One region of the Janthinobacterium sp. NKUCC08_JDC genome, then DNA from elsewhere that is predicted to be linked to it. Evidence: predicted binding sites of a transcription regulator. Region 1 holds the regulator's gene; the other holds the start of a gene.
What was found. Region 1 encodes LexA, which represses DNA repair genes until DNA is damaged. Its sites were predicted from a motif close to ACTGTATNNNNATACAGT; they were not measured.

Region 2: the regulator LexA is predicted to act here: its motif matches at 1,697-1,714, upstream of KO538_RS14025 (putative DNA modification/repair radical SAM protein).

Annotation. Positions count from the first base shown of each region.
Region 1 covers NZ_JAHKQW010000001.1:845,821-853,650, reverse strand. The annotation lists gene folC (bifunctional tetrahydrofolate synthase/dihydrofolate synthase) at 1-471, shown strand, start outside; gene KO538_RS03925 (SPOR domain-containing protein) at 496-1,485, shown strand; gene KO538_RS03920 (CvpA family protein) at 1,506-1,994, shown strand; gene purF (amidophosphoribosyltransferase) at 2,033-3,556, shown strand; gene KO538_RS03910 (cystathionine gamma-synthase family protein) at 3,663-4,904, shown strand; gene lexA (transcriptional repressor LexA) at 4,974-5,609, opposite strand; gene rpsF (30S ribosomal protein S6) at 5,885-6,274, shown strand; gene priB (primosomal replication protein N) at 6,295-6,594, shown strand; gene rpsR (30S ribosomal protein S18) at 6,620-6,910, shown strand; gene rplI (50S ribosomal protein L9) at 6,938-7,393, shown strand; gene KO538_RS03880 (replicative DNA helicase) at 7,529-7,830, shown strand, end outside.
Region 2 covers NZ_JAHKQW010000004.1:366,777-374,606, reverse strand. The annotation lists gene KO538_RS14040 (sulfate/molybdate ABC transporter ATP-binding protein) at 1-129, opposite strand, end outside; gene modB (molybdate ABC transporter permease subunit) at 141-818, opposite strand; gene modA (molybdate ABC transporter substrate-binding protein) at 834-1,592, opposite strand; gene KO538_RS14025 (putative DNA modification/repair radical SAM protein) at 1,730-2,962, shown strand; gene KO538_RS14020 (UdgX family uracil-DNA binding protein) at 2,959-4,422, shown strand; gene KO538_RS14015 (bile acid:sodium symporter family protein) at 4,374-5,387, opposite strand; gene rhaI (L-rhamnose catabolism isomerase) at 5,528-6,823, opposite strand; gene KO538_RS14005 (bifunctional rhamnulose-1-phosphate aldolase/short-chain dehydrogenase) at 6,876-7,830, opposite strand, start outside.

The DNA of each region.
Region 1 (7,830 bases):
GAAGTGCGCACGGGCCTCGTGACGGTGGAGCTGCCGGGCCGCTTCCAGGTCTTGCCTGGCCGCCCCAGCGTGATCCTCGATGTGGCGCACAATCCCCATGCCGCGTCGGCACTGAACCAGAACCTCGGCAACATGGGTTTCCACCCGTACACCTATGCCGTGTTCGGTTCCATGCAGGACAAGGATATCGATGGCGTACTGGCCGCGATGAGCGAACACGTCGACCATTGGTGTCTGACGGGCCTGCCGTCGCCGCGCGCGGCCACGGCTTCGGAGCTGGCCGCCAAGGTGCAGATCATGCTCGAAGATAAGCCCGACAGCAGCGAACATACTGTGTCTATTTTCGATGATCCGGCACAAGCTTTTGCAAATGCAATGAGCCGGGCCGGTGAGAATGATAGAATTGTGGTCTTTGGTTCTTTCCTCACCGTTGCCGGCGTGATGAAGGCCCGAAAATCCTCACTTCACTGAAACGCACTCGACTGAAAATCACGCATGGGCTTGTTCTCGAAACTGTTTAAAAACAAGCAAGAATCCTCTGGCGAAGACAGCGGCTTTTATGTCCCTGGCGAAGCACAGTCGCCGACCCGCAAGCGCGCAGCCAACACCGCCGGTGGCGGCGGATCGCGCCGTGGCGGCAAGGAAGCGCCGGACCCGGTCTTGCCTGAAAAAAAGCGCGCACGCCGCCGCCTGGTCGGGGCCATTGCCCTGGCCCTGGGCGTGGCTGTCGGCTTGCCGATGCTGCTCGACTCCGAGCCGAAGGCGCCGTTCAACGATATTGCCATCGACATTCCGTCGAAGGAAAAGGCCGTCGCGCCTGCGCCTGCGCCCGTGCCGGCCGTCCCGGCCCAGGCCGCATCGAATGGCCTGGACCAGTCCGAGGAAATCGTCGACGCGCCGTTGCCGCCTGCGGCCAAGCCGACCCCTGCACCGACACCGGCACCCGTGCTGGCGGCCGCCCAGCCTGCACCGGTCAAGCCGACCTATGTGGAACCGAAACCGGAACCCAAGCCTGAACCCAAGCCGGTCAAGGTGGAGCCGAAACCGGAACCGAAACACGAAACCAAGCCCGAGCCGAAACATGAGTCCAAGCCCGAATCCAAGCCTGAGCCCAAGCATGAAGTAAAGCCGGAAGCCAAGCCCGAGCCGAAGCCTGCCAAGCCGGCGCAATCGGCTGACGATGCCGCGCGCGCGCTGGCGATTCTGGAAGGCAAGCCGCAAGAGAAAGCACAGGACAAGGCGCACGATGCCGGCAGCGGCAAGTTCGTGGTGCAGGTGGCGGCCCTGGCGACGCAGGACAAGGTCGACGAATTGCAGGACAAGCTGCGCGATGCGGGCATCAAGTCGTACACGCAGAAAGTCTCGAGCCCGGCGGGCGAGCGCATCCGCGTGCGCGTGGGGCCGTTCGGCAGCCGCGAAGACGCTGAAAAGACCCGTGCCAAGCTGCAAAAGCTGGGCCTGGGCGGCAGCCTGGTACCGGCGTGATGTTGCAAGGCTGAGCGCGCGTGACGATCTTCGATTACCTGGTGCTGTTCGTGCTGGTGACGTCCGTGCTGATCAGCATGATGCGTGGCCTGGTCAAGGAAATACTGTCATTGGTCAGCTGGATCGTGGCGTTCGTCATTGCCAATGCGTATGGCGCTACCCTGGCGAAATTTCTGCCGGAAGCCGTGCCCGGCGAAGCCATCCGTTTGTTGCTGGCTTTCGTCGTGCTGTTCATCGGCGTGCGCATTTTGATGGGATTGCTGTCCATGACGGTCGACGCGCTCGTCAAGGTGACGGGCCTGAGCCTGGCCGACCGCACCCTGGGCACCCTGTTCGGTGTGGCGCGGGGCCTTGTGATCGTGCTGACCGCCGTCATCTTGTGTGGCATGACTTCCATACCGCAGCAGCCATTCTGGAAAAATGCGCAGCTCAGCCCGCTCGCGGAGCAGGGCGCGCGCGCCATCAAGCCTTATCTGCCTGCCGCTTACGCGCAGCATGTGAAATTTTGAATTTTTTTAAAATCAGTAGCACAGTTTAGGAGCACACCATGTGTGGCATCGTCGGCGTCGTTTCCCATCAACCTGTCAATCAATTGCTCTATGATGCATTGTTGCTCTTGCAACATCGCGGTCAGGACGCGGCAGGGATTGCGACCAATCACAGCAGTATGTTTTCCATGCACAAAGCCAACGGCCTCGTGCGAGACGTCTTCCGTACGCGCAACATGCGTTCGCTGCAAGGTACGACGGGCATCGGCCATTGCCGCTACCCGACGGCCGGTTCGTCGAGCGAAGAGGAAGCACAACCGTTCTATGTGAATGCGCCGTTCGGCATCACCCTGGCGCACAATGGCAACCTGACCAACTGGGAACAGTTGAAGCTGGAAATGTTCAAGAACGACCGCCGCCACATCAATACCGATTCCGATTCGGAAGTGCTGCTCAACGTGCTGGCGCATGAAATCCAGGAAGCGACGACGGGCCTGAACCTGGACCCGGAAGCCATCTTCAAGGCCGTTACCGTGCTGAACCGCCGCGTCAAGGGCGGTTACGCCGCCGTTGCGCAAATCGCCGGCGTGGGCTTGCTGGCCTTCCGCGACCCGCACGGCATCCGTCCGCTGTGCCTGGGCATCAATGAAACGGAGCAGGGTCCCGAATACCTGATCGCTTCCGAATCCGTAGCCCTGGAAGGCATGGGCTTCCGCTTCGTGCGTGACATCGGTCCCGGCGAAGCCGTCTTCATCGATGCCGACAAGAAATTGCACAGCGCCCAGTGCGCCGATAATGCCAGCCTGAACCCGTGCGTGTTCGAATTCGTCTATCTGGCCCGTCCCGACTCCGTCATCGACGGCGCTTCCGTGTACGCCACGCGCCTGAAAATGGGCGAATACCTGGCCGAGAAGATCCGCGCCGAATTGCCAGGCGTGCATATCGACGTGGTCATGCCGATTCCCGATTCCTCGCGTCCGGCCGCCATCCAGCTGGCCATGGCGTTGAACATCGAGTACCGCGAAGGCTTCATCAAGAACCGCTACATCGGCCGTACCTTCATCATGCCGGGCCAGGCGGCACGCAAGAAATCCGTGCGCCAGAAGCTCAACGCGATCCCGTCCGAATTCAAGGATAAAGTGGTGCTGCTGGTCGACGATTCCATCGTGCGCGGCACCACCAGCCGTGAAATCGTGCAGATGGCGCGTGAAGCGGGCGCGACGAAGGTCATCTTCGCCTCGGCCGCGCCACCGGTGATCTACCCGAACGTGTACGGCATCGACATGCCGACGCGCGACGAGCTGATCGCCTACGGCCGCACGACGGAAGAAGTGTGCCGCGAAATCACGGCCGACTACCTCGTGTACCAGGATATCGGCGCGCTGAAGCAGGCGATCGCCGACGTCAACCCGGCCCTGACGAACTTCGAGGCATCGTGCTTCGATGGCGTGTACGTGACGGGCGACGTGTCGCAGGAGTACCTGGACCGCCTGGAATATGCACGCCACCATCCGAAGGCGGCAGCGCCCGAAGATACGCCGCGTTCCCAGCTGAACCTGAACCTGGCGACAACGGAAGCATAAGTACCTGCCCGGCCGATGCCGGGCTTTTTTTGGGGTCGGACCCTCAGGTCGGACCCCGGCACTTGCCTTGGGTTAAGCGGCAAGACGAGTATTTGGAACTTCCACCATGACCAACAAAAAAACCTACGGCTTCACCACCACCATCCTGCACAACGACCGCCGCAAGGGCATCGAGCACGGCTCGCTGCACAAGCCCGTGCATACTTCCGTTGCCTTCGGTTACGCCGATGCGCGCCAGCTCGCGTCCGTGTTCCAGGGCAAGGAGCCGGGCTTCCGTTATGGCCGCCAGGGCAATCCGACCGTCTCCTCACTGGAAGACAAGGTCAACAAGATGGAAGACGGCGTGGCGACCCTGTGCTTCGCCACCGGCATGGGCGCCATCGGCGCCGTGGTGCAATCGTTGCTGCGCGCGGGTGACCATGTCGTGTCGTCGGCCTTTTTGTTTGGCAACACCAACAGCTTGTGGCAAACGGTGACGGGGCAGGGCATCGGCGTGTCGTTCGTCGACGCCACCGAGGTGGCCAATGTGGCCGCGGCCATTACGCCGGCCACGCGCATCGTGTTTGTGGAAACCATCGCCAATCCGCGCACGCAAATCGCCGACCTGAAGAAAATCGGCGACCTGTGCCGCGAGAAGGGCATCTTGTACATCGTCGACAACACGATGACGACGCCATACCTGTTCCGCCCGAAAGCTGTGGGCGCGGGTCTGGTGGTCAATGCCTTGACGAAATCCATCGGCGGCCACGGCAATGCGCTGGGCGGCAGCTTGACGGACACGGGCGTGTTCGACTGGACGCAGTATCCGAACATTTTCGAGAACTACAAGAAGGCGGCGCCCGCGCAGTGGGGCATCGCGCAAATCCGTGCCAAGGCCTTGCGCGACTTCGGCGCATCCTTGGGGCCGGAAGCGGCGCATCATATCGCTGTTGGCGCGGAAACCATGGCCTTGCGCATGGATCGCACCTGCTCGAACGCTTTGGCGCTGGCCACCATGTTGCAGGCGGATCCAAGAGTGGCGGCCGTGCATTATCCTGGCCTGGTGTCGCACCCGCAGCACGCACTGGCGACGGACATGTTCCGCAGCTATGGTTCGCTGTTCAGCTTTGAGCTGAAAGATGGCATCGACTGCTTCGATTTCCTCAATCGTCTCAATCTTGCGATTCCCGCCAGCAACCTCGGCGACACGCGCACCTTGGTCATTCCCGTCGCCCACACGATTTTCTACGAGATGGGTGCCGAGCGCCGCGCCAGCATGGGCATCGCCGAATCGCTGATCCGCGTGTCCGTCGGTATCGAGGATGAAGCAGACTTATTGGAAGATTTCAGCAGCGCACTGGACGCATAAGCAGCCGCGCACCATGTAAAAAGGGCCGCGACAGGGATGCTGTCGCGGCCCTTTTTTTCGTGCGGCAGTTTAATGCCAGCTGCGCATCAAGCCTACCGCCAAACCTTCCAGGGCGAATTCATCTTCCGGCGACACGGTAATGACCTTGAAGTCCGGATTTTCCGGCAGCAGTTCGATGACGGAGCCCGTCTTCTTGTAGCGCTTGACGGTGACTTCGTCGCCGATGCGGGCGACGACGATCTGGCCATTCTTGGCGCTGTCGACTTTTTTCACGGCCAATAAATCGCCATCCATGATGCCGGCGTCGCGCATGGACCAGCCGCGCACCTTCAGCAGGAAGTCGGGCTTGGCCGAGAACAGGGCCGGATCGACGTTGTAGCTCGCTTCCAGGTTTTCCTGCGCCAGGATGGGCGAACCTGCCGCCACCCGGCCGATCAGGGGAAGCGACATCAGCAGGGCTGCCGGCACTTTCGATGGCGGCGCTTCGGCGGCCGCACCGATCAGGCGGATGCCGCGCGAGGTGCCGGGCGAAATCTCGATCGCGCCCTTGCGGGCCAGGGCCTGCAAATGCTCTTCGGCCGCATTGGCCGATTTGAAACCCAGTTCATTGGCGATTTCGGCACGGGTGGGAGGAAAGCCCGTGTTTTCAATCGCGTCCTTGATCAGGTTCAGGATTTGTTCTTGTCGTGCTGTCAGCTTGATCATGAGCGGTGGGTGCATACTAAAATGCTGTCTATATGAACAGTCTGTATTTTTGTACAGTATCGCCCACTATGCAAGGGGATTTCCGTGTTTTGGGCGAATTTCGCAAGAAATACTTGTCCACGGTCGGAAAGCACGGTGGCGCACGGGCTTTTCGGGCGCTTGTGGAAGGAATGATTGAAACGTTTGCAAAAGACGGTTATAATCTTCGGCTGACCTTCCCACACCCGTCTTGACGCCGGGGTGGGCGATTATCAATCCGACCTGAAGGAGTTTGCATGCGTCATTATGAAATAGTCTTTATCGTCCATCCGGACCAAAGCGAGCAAGTGCCCGCGATGATCGAACGCTACAAAGCCAGCGTAACCACCCGCGGCGGTTCGGTTCACCGCGTGGAAGATTGGGGCCGCCGTCAAATGGCTTACTCGATCCAAAAGCTGCCTAAAGCACACTACATCTGCCTGAACATCGAATGCGACAACGAGACCCTGGTCGAGTTGGAAACAGCATTCAAATTCAATGATGCCGTGTTGCGTCACCTGACCGTTAAAATGAAGAAAGCTGAAACAGCTCCTTCGCCGATGATGAAATCGGTACAACGCGAAGACGCGGCCAAAAGCCACCGCACCGAAGCACCAGCAGCCGCTCCAGCCGCAGCAGCAGCTTAATTCTTGACCAGGATCGTGCGCTGAACCAGCTACAAGTAACCGCCATCATTGCCGAGCGCGAAATATTGCGCTATACCCCGGCAGGGCTGCCGATTGTGAATGCAGTATTGCAACACAGTTCGCAGCAGATGGAAGCAGGGATTGCCCGTTTGACCGAGTTTGATGTTGCCGCGCTAGCCGCTGGCGAAATCTCAGGCAGGTTCAGTCAGGCAAGCTTGGGCGGGGTGTATCAGTTCACGGGTTTCCTGGCCAGGAAGAGCCGCAACAGCAAGAGTTTGGTGTTTCACATCATTGATTTTAGTGCAGTCAATTCTGACTAGCGCATTTTAGATACAGGAGCCTGACATGGCATTCGGTAAAAAGTTCGACAAAAATAAGCTCAAGCTTAAAGAAAAACGCAAACAGCAAAACCCGTTGTTCAAACGCAAGAAGTTCTGCCGCTTCACCGCAGCTCACGTTGAGCAAGTCGACTACAAAGACGTCGACACGCTGAAAGACTTCGTCCAAGAAAACGGCAAGATCATGCCAGCACGCCTGACCGGTACCAAAGCGCACTACCAGCGCCAAGTTGACACCGCAATCAAGCGCGCTCGCTTCCTCGCGCTGCTGCCATACACCGATCTGCACCACGCTTAATCGGTCAGATATTCCTGGAGAAGAACTATGCAAATCATTCTGTTAGAAAAAGTTGTTAACGTCGGTAACCTCGGCGAAGTCGTCAAAGTCAAAGACGGTTACGCACGTAACTTCCTGATCCCGCAACGCCTGGCACGTCGTGCTACGGCAACCGCTGTGGCTGAATTCGAAGTCAAGCGCGCCGAACTGGAAAAAGCTGCTGCCGCCAAACTGGCCGCATCGCAAGCCCAGGGCGAAAAACTGAGCGGTCTGACCGTTCAAGTTGCTCAAAAAGCTGGTGTTGATGGCCGTCTGTTCGGTTCCGTCACCAACTTCGACATCGCTGAAGCGCTGACCAAGCAAGGTTTTGCTGTTGAAAAAGCACAAATCCGCATGCCTACCGGCCCGCTGAAGATCGTTGGCGAGCACAACGTTTCGGTTGCTCTGCACACCGACGTGGTCGTGGAAGTTGTTATCGCTGTCGTTCCAGACGCGAACGCGTAATTGTCTGCGGGCCTGGCCCGCAAGCATTGCCGCACTATGAAAAGCCGGGTTCGCCCGGCTTTTTTGTGGCCTTTTTTTCGCTCAATTTCAGCCCTTTATTTTTGCCAGCACGCCGAAGCGGGTATAATTCGCGCCATGAACGCCCCCTCTGATCCGCAACTGGATTCCCTCCGTATTCCGCCGCATTCGATCGAAGCAGAACAATCCGTCATCGGTGGTCTGCTGCGCGACAATGCCGCCTATGACCGCATCGCCGACTTCATGCATGCGGAGGATTTCTATCGCTATGACCATCGCATCATCTTCGAGCAAATCGTTAAGATGGTTAACGCTTCCAAGCCAGCCGATGTCATTACTGTTTTTGAAACCCTGACCCAGCTCGGCAAGGCCGATGACGTGGGCGGACTCGCTTACCTGAACGCCATGGCGCAAAACAC
Region 2 (7,830 bases), on a different contig from region 1:
CATGCTCTTGCCGGCGCCGGACGGGCCATACATGGCGATGCGCTGGCTGCCGGACGTACATTGCACCTGCAGGTCGAAGCGGCGTTTGCCGGAGCGCAAGGTGGCGCGGATGTCGAGGTCGAGTTGCATGGGCGTCATCCTCAGCGTCCTTTGTGCGCGACGCGCCCGGGCGCCAGGCGGCCAGCCAACAGCAGCACCACGATGCAGACCACCGAGATGATCACGACCAGCGTATTGGCCACGTCGTCCTGGCCCGCCTGCACGGCTTCATACACGGCCACCGACAGGGTCTGTGTCTTGCCGGGAATGCTGCCGGCCACCATCAGGGTGGCGCCAAACTCGCCCAGCGCGCGCACGAATCCCAGCAGCACGCCGGCCAGGATGCCGCGCCAGGCCAGCGGCAACGTGACGCGAAAGAAGATCGCCATTTCCGAAATGCCCAACACGCGGGCCGCCTGCTCGAGCTGGCCGTCGACAGCCTCGAAGGCGGCGCGCGCGGGCTTGAAGACGAGGGGAAAGGCGACCACGGTGGAAGCGATCACCGCGCCCTGCCATGTAAAAATCAGGTTGATGCCGAAGTTGTCCTGCAGCCAGATGCCCAGGGTGCCGCGCCGGCCCAGCAGCACAAGCAGGTAGTAGCCGAGCACGGTGGGCGGCATCACCATCGGCAGGGTCAACAGGGCGTCGAGCAATTCGCGCCCGGGAAAACGCGTGCGCGCCAGCAGATAGCCCGTACCGATGCCGAGCAACAAGTTGAGCGCCGTGGCCCATGCCGCCACTTTGAGCGACAGGGCCAGTGCGGTCCAGGCGATATCCATGCGCGTTCGTTTGTTTTATGGCTTCTTAAAGCCGTACTTGGCCAGGATGGCTTGCGCCGGCGTCGTCTGCAAATAGCTGACAAAGCGCTTCGCTTCCGCCCCATTGCCGCTGCCCTTGATGGTGGCGATCGGGTACAGCACGGGCGCCTCCAATGGCACGTCCAGCACGACGTTGACCTTGTCTTTCATGATGGCCGCGTCGGTCGCGTAGACAAAGCCCGCATCGACTTCGCCGCGCGCCACGTAGTCGAGCGACTGGCGCACGTTCTGCGTGCCGATGGCCTTGGGCTGCACGGCATCCCACAGCTTGGCCTTCTTCAGCGCGCCTTCGGCGTAACGGCCGACGGGCACGCTGGCCGGATTGGCGATGGCCACGCGGGTCACGCCCTTGTGCGTCAGGTCAGCCAGGCTCTTGATGCCCAGCTTGCTATCGTGCGGCACGATCAGCACCAGGCTGTTGCCGACGAAGTCCATGCGCTCGGCCGGCAAGACGAAGCCCTGCTTTTGCGCCGCATCCATGGTTTCCTGGTCGGCCGAGGCAAACACGTCCACGGGCGCGCCCTTGACGATCTGCTGCAGCAGCACGCCCGAAGCGGCGAAGTTCAAGGACACCTTGCTGCCCGGATACTGCGCCTCGTAGCTTTGCGCCGCCTCCTTGAACGCATTCGTCAGGCTGGCCGCGGCCGACACGACCACTTCACCGGCAAGGGCGGACGAGGCGGCGGTGGCGAAGAGGGCGGCGCCGAGCAGTGTGGCGAGGGAGGTGAGGCGCATGATCGTATCCTTGATGAGAAGAGAACCTGGTCCGTAATATACACCGATATATAGCGCTCTGCCATCGCACAGGTCAAGCCAGCGCAAGCTGCATTCCCTGATATACTGTATATAAACACAGTATATTGAGGTGAGCCATGGAATTGACGGACAAGCTGGAAATCCTGGCCGACGCGGCCAAGTACGACGCGTCCTGCGCCAGCAGCGGCGCGCCCAGGCGCGATTCCATCGGCAAGGACGGCTTTGGCGCCACCTCGGGCATGGGCATTTGCCACAGCTACACGCCGGACGGACGCTGCGTCTCGCTGCTGAAAGTATTGCTGACGAATTACTGCCTGTACGACTGCCAGTACTGCGTCAACCGCCGCACGTCGAACGTGCCGCGCGCGCGCTTTACCGTGGCCGAAGTGGTGAAACTGACGAGCGACTTTTACCTGCGCAACTACATCGACGGCCTGTTCCTCAGTTCCGGCATCATCCAGTCGGCCGACTACACGATGGAACAACTGGTGCAGGTGGCGCGCGAATTGCGCGAGGTGCATCAGTTCCGCGGCTACATCCATTTGAAAACCATCCCTGACGCCGACCCCGCGCTGATCGCGCAGGCGGGCCGCTATGCCGACCGGCTCAGCGTCAATATCGAACTGCCGACACAGGACAGCGTGCAAAAGCTGGCGCCGGAAAAAAGCGTGCATACGATCAAGCTGGCGATGGGGTCGATACGCCGCAAGCTCGACGAGAAAGCGGAAGAACCGCGCGCACCGCGTTTCGCGCCGGCCGGGCAAAGCACGCAGATGATCGTCGGCGCCGATGCCAGCGACGACCAGCAGATCCTCTCCACGGCCGAGACCCTGTACGGCAGTTATAAACTCAAGCGCGTGTACTACTCGGCCTTCAGCCCGATCCCCGACAGCCCGAAAAGCGTGCCGCTGGCGCCGCCGCCGATGCTGCGCGAACACAGGTTGTACCAGGCCGATTTCCTGCTGCGCAGCTATGGTTTCCAGGCCAGCGAGTTGCTGCCCGCCACGGGCGGCAACCTGGCGCTCGATATCGATCCGAAACTGGCGTGGGCGCTGGCGCACCGCGAACATTTTCCGCTGGACTTGAACCGCGCGGCGCAGCACATGATCGCCCGCGTGCCCGGCATCGGCTTGCGCAATGCCCAGCGCATCGTCGACCTGCGAAGGCTGCGGCAGGTGCGCTACGCCGATCTGTCGCGCCTGCGCTGCAGCATGAAGAAAATCGCTCCCTTCATCATCACGGCCGACTACTTTCCCGCGCGCGACACCACCGCCTCGGAACACCTGCGGCGCGCCATGGCGGAGGCGCCGCAGCAAATGAATCTGTGGCCGGAGCTGCAGGCCGCATGAGTACGGTGGTGCGGCTGGCGCAGTCGTTCGACGAGTGGCGCGCTGCAGCAAGGGAACTGATCGCGCTTGGCGTGCCACCTGCCGACGTTGCCTGGCAGTGTCAACACGGTGAGGGCGACCTGTTTTCCGCCACGCCGGATGCGACCGATGCCAGTGCGCCACGGCTGCGGCTGCCTCGTCCCCTGGTGGAACTGCTGCAGGCGGCCGCCTGCTTCAACGTGCCTGACCGCTGGGCCTTTTTGTACCAGGTGCTGTGGCGCTGGCAGCTGGGCCAGCACGACGTGATGTCGCCGGCCGACGCGGACGGCGCGCGCCTGCACGCCATGGTCAAGGCCGTGCACCGCGAGGAGCACGACATGCATGCGTATGTGCGCTTTCGCGAGCGGCCAGAATGCGAGGGCGCGCCCCGTTTTGTCGCCTGGTTCGAACCCGTGCACGAGGTGCTGCCGCAGGTGGCGCGCCACTTTGCCCGCCGCATGGGAGCTACCAGCTGGATGATCGCCACGCCCGCCGCCAGCATGCTGTGGGATGGCACGACCTTGCACGCGGGCCCAGCACTGATGCAAGGCGCGGCCGACATCGACGATGCGGGCGAAGCCCTGTGGCTGACCTACTACCGCAGCATCTTCAATCCCGCGCGCGTGAATGCGGATTTGCTGCACAGCCATATCCCCTCGCGTTTCTGGAAAAATCTGCCGGAAGGGGCCATCGTGCCCGCCATGCTCAGCGGCGCCGCCAACGGCGAACGGCGCACGGGCCAGACGGCCAGCGTGGGCCAGCGCAGCGGCGCGGCCATGATCCCGATTGCCGCCGAGCGCGCCCAGCCAGTGCGCGAGGTAGCGACCAGCCTGGACCAGTGCCGCCGCTGCGAACTGTGGAAAAGCGCCACGCAAGCCGTGCCCGGCATTGGCCCGGCACAGGCGCGCATCATGCTCGTGGGCGAGCAGCCGGGCGACCAGGAAGACCTGGCCGGCTTGCCGTTCGTAGGCCCGGCCGGGGTGCTGCTCGAGCAAGCCATGCAGGAAGCGGGCATGGCGCGCGACAGCATCTATCTGACCAACGCCGTCAAGCATTTCAAGTGGGAGCCACGCGGCAAGCGCCGCCTGCACAAGACGCCCGCGCAGCGCGAGATCCTCGCCTGTCATGGCTGGCTGGAAGAAGAGATTGAGCGCGTCCAGCCGCAGGTGATCGTGGCGCTGGGCAGCACGGCCTTGAAGTCCATCCTGCAGGATGGCGCGGCAAGCATGACACCGCTGATCGGCACGCTGATCGAGCATGCGGGACGCTCGGTGGTGACCGTGTATCACCCGTCGTATGTGCTGCGCGCGCCGGATGAGTCCAGCCGGCGGCAGGCTTACGCGGTCATATTGGCGGGGCTGCGGCAGGCGCTGCGGCTAGAGCAGGATAGCCATCACAGCGTTGTCGCCGGCACATCCTGCCCCTCATCGCGCCGCGCATAACGCTGCGCGATCACGGCACAGATCATCAGCTGAATCTGGTGAAACAGCATCAGCGGCAGGATCACCATGCCCAGCGAACGGGTGGAAAACAGCACCTTGGCCATCGGTACGCCGCTGGCCAGGCTTTTCTTCGAGGCGCAAAAGACGATGGCGATTTCGTCTTCCTTGTTGAAGCCCAGGCGGCGGCTGACGAAGGTCGAGATGCCCAGCACCAGCGCCAGCAGCAAGGTGCTGATCAGGCCCAGGGCGACCAGGGTTTCCACGGAAATCGTATGCCACAAGCCTTCGCTGACGGCTTCACTGAAGGCTGTGTAGACCACCAGCAAGATCGAACCCTGGTCGACGTATTTCAAGGTGGCTTTGTGGCGGTCGACCCAGCGGCCGATCCAGCGGCGCAGGAACTGGCCGGCCAGGAAGGGCAGCAGCAGCTGCATGACGATGGACAGCACGGCATCGACCGACGACTTGCTTTCCGCGCCCTTGGCCACCAGCAAGCCGACGAGGATGGGGGCGAGGAAGATGCCGATGAAGTTCGAGGCCGAGGCGCTGCAGATGGCGGCCGGCACGTTGCCGCGCGCCATGGCCGTCATGGCGATCGAGGACTGCACGGTCGAGGGCAGCGCGCACAGGAACAAGATGCCCATGTACAGGTCGGGCGTGAGGAAGGTCAGCGCCAGCGGGCGCAGGGCCAGGCCCAGCAGAGGAAACAGGACAAAGGTGCTGGCCAGCACCAGCAAGTGCAAGCGCCAGTGCATGGCGCCGGCCACCACGGCTTCGCGCGACAGCTTGGCGCCATGCAGGAAGAACAGGGCGCCGATGGCGACGGTGGTGATGTTGCCGAAGACCACGGCCGTCTGGCCCGTGCAGGGCAGGAAGGTGGCCAGCGCCACGGTGACAAGCAGGGCGATGGTGAAATTATCGGGTTTCAGATTGCGCAGCAGGGCAGCGGGAGAAAAAGAAGACATGCGGTAGCCTGGTAACGGCGCAGCCTTACACGCTGTGCCGGGGATGACAAACGGCGCCGGGAACGGCGCCAGTGCCAGCCATTCTACCTGCTTCCAGGCGGCTTGCCTGGAAGCAGCACGGCTCCCACTCGCTACCCGCCTTACACGATACCGCTGCTGCTGGCGCCTGCCTTCGGGGGGCGCGCCACGCCGCGCTGCTCCCGATAGCCGCTGCCGCGATAGCAGGCCACAGGGTCGATGGCGGCACCCGAGCGCTGGCGTGCCATCGCCAGGATGGCGCTCACATCGGTGCGGAACGCCTGTTTCAGTGCTTGCGCCGAGGCGTGCACGTCGTTGGCTTCCTGGTAGTGGCGCAGGGCGGCGCGGTCGACCAGCGCGGACTGGATGAAGGCGCGCTGCACTTCGACGGCACTGCTCATCAGGCTTTCGATAGGGTCCGTCACATTGTGCGACTGGTCCAGCATGTAGGCGGGTTTGAAGGCGGCGCCCTCGCGCTCGGCGGCGTCAGCCAGTTCGTTGAACACGAGGAACAGCTGGAAAGGGTTGATGCTGCCCGAATCGAGGTCGTCGTCGCCGTACTTGCTGTCGTTGAAATGGAAGCCGCCCAGTTTGCCGAACTGCGCCAGGCGCGCGACGATCATTTCGATATTCGTGTTCGGCGCATGGTGGCCCAGGTCGACCAGGCATTTGGCCTTCGGTCCCAGCGCGCTGGCGCAGGCAAAGCTGGTACCCCAGTCGGCGATCGTGGTGGCGTAGAAGGCCGGCTCGAACAGCTTGTGTTCGATAAATAACTGCCAGTCGGCGGGCAGGGCGCCGTAGATGTCGCGCATGCTGTCGAGGTAGCGCTCGAGCGCGCCGCGCAGATTGTGCTGGCCCGGAAAATTCGCGCCATCGCCCACCCATACCGTCAACGCCGTCGAGCCCAGCGCACGCCCCAGTTCGATGCATTCGATATTGTGCTCGACGGCCTGCGCGCGCACGGCCGCGCTGTGCGACGTCAGGCTGCCGTATTTGTACGACTGCGCCTGTCCGGCCTGGTCCTGGAAGGTATTCGAATTGACGGCGTCAAAGCCCAGGCCGTAAGCCTGGGCGGTCTCGCGCAGGGCGGCCGTGTCGCTGACCTTGTCCCATGGAAAATGCAGCGAGACGGCGGGCGTCGCTTGCGTCAGCTGGTTGATGACGGCGCAATCTTCGAGCTTTTCAAACACGTTGCGCGGTTCGCCCAGGCCGGGGAAACGGGCAAAGCGCGTGCCGCCCGTGCCGGTGCCCCAGCTGGGTACGGCCACGGCAAACGTCTGCGCCAGCGCCGTCAGTTTTTCAATGTCCTGGCCGCGGCGGGCAAGCACGCCGCCCAGGGCCGCATAGTCAGCTTCCAGGTTCGCTTGCAGCTTGGCATTGTGGTCGGCCACCAGGCCGCTGTCGATCATGGTATGCATCTTGTCTCCTTGCGCGCAGCGGCGCCATGGCCGGCTGCGTCGTTTTTTTAGATTAACGTGTAAATGCGGCCGCGTTGCCCGCGTCGACATTGATGATATTGCCCGTGCTCTTGGCGGCCTTGTCGCTGGAGAGGAAATACACGGCTTCGGCAATATCTTCCGGCAGCACGCTACGCTTGAGCATGCTGCGCTGGCGATAGAATTCCTCAATGTCGCCCGTCTCGATCTTGTTCGAGGCGGCCCGCTCTTCCTTCCACTTGCCATCCCAGATGCGCGAACCGCGAATGACGGCATCGGGGTTGACCACGTTGACGCGGATGCCGTGCGGCGCCCCTTCGAGCGCGATGCAGCGGGCCAGATGGATTTCCGCCGCCTTGGCGGTGCAATAGGCCGAGGCACCGGCCGATGCCACCAGACCGTTCTTGCTGGCGACAAACACCATGCTGCCACCGAGCTTCTGCTGCTGCATGATGCGGAAGGCGGCGCGACTGACGAGAAAATAGCCGGTCACCAAAATCGACTGGTTGCGTTCCCACATCTCCAGGGTCGTTTCTTCCAGCGGCGCCGAGGAAGCGATGCCCGCGTTCGAGACCAGCAGGTCGATGCCGCCAAAGCGCAGCGCGGCCGCATTCAGGATGGCCTCGACGTCGTTTTCGGCCGTGATGTTCGCCCGCACCGTGGCGATATTGTCGCGTCCCGCCACCTTCAGCAGGCTCTGCTCCGCCTCTTCCAGCGCGGCGCCGTCGATATCGGTGAGCATCACGCAAGCGCCTTCCTGCAGCAGCTGGCGCGCCACGGCCTGGCCGATGCCGCCGCCGCCGCCCGTCACCAGCGCAATGCGTCCGGCCAGGCTTTTGGGTTTGGGCATGCGCTGCAGCTTGGCTTCTTCCAGCAGCCAGTATTCGATATCGAACGCTTCCTGTTCCGGCAAGCCCACATAGGTGTCGACGCCATTGGCGCCGCGCATCACATTGATGGCATTGACATAGAACTCGCCGGCGATGCGC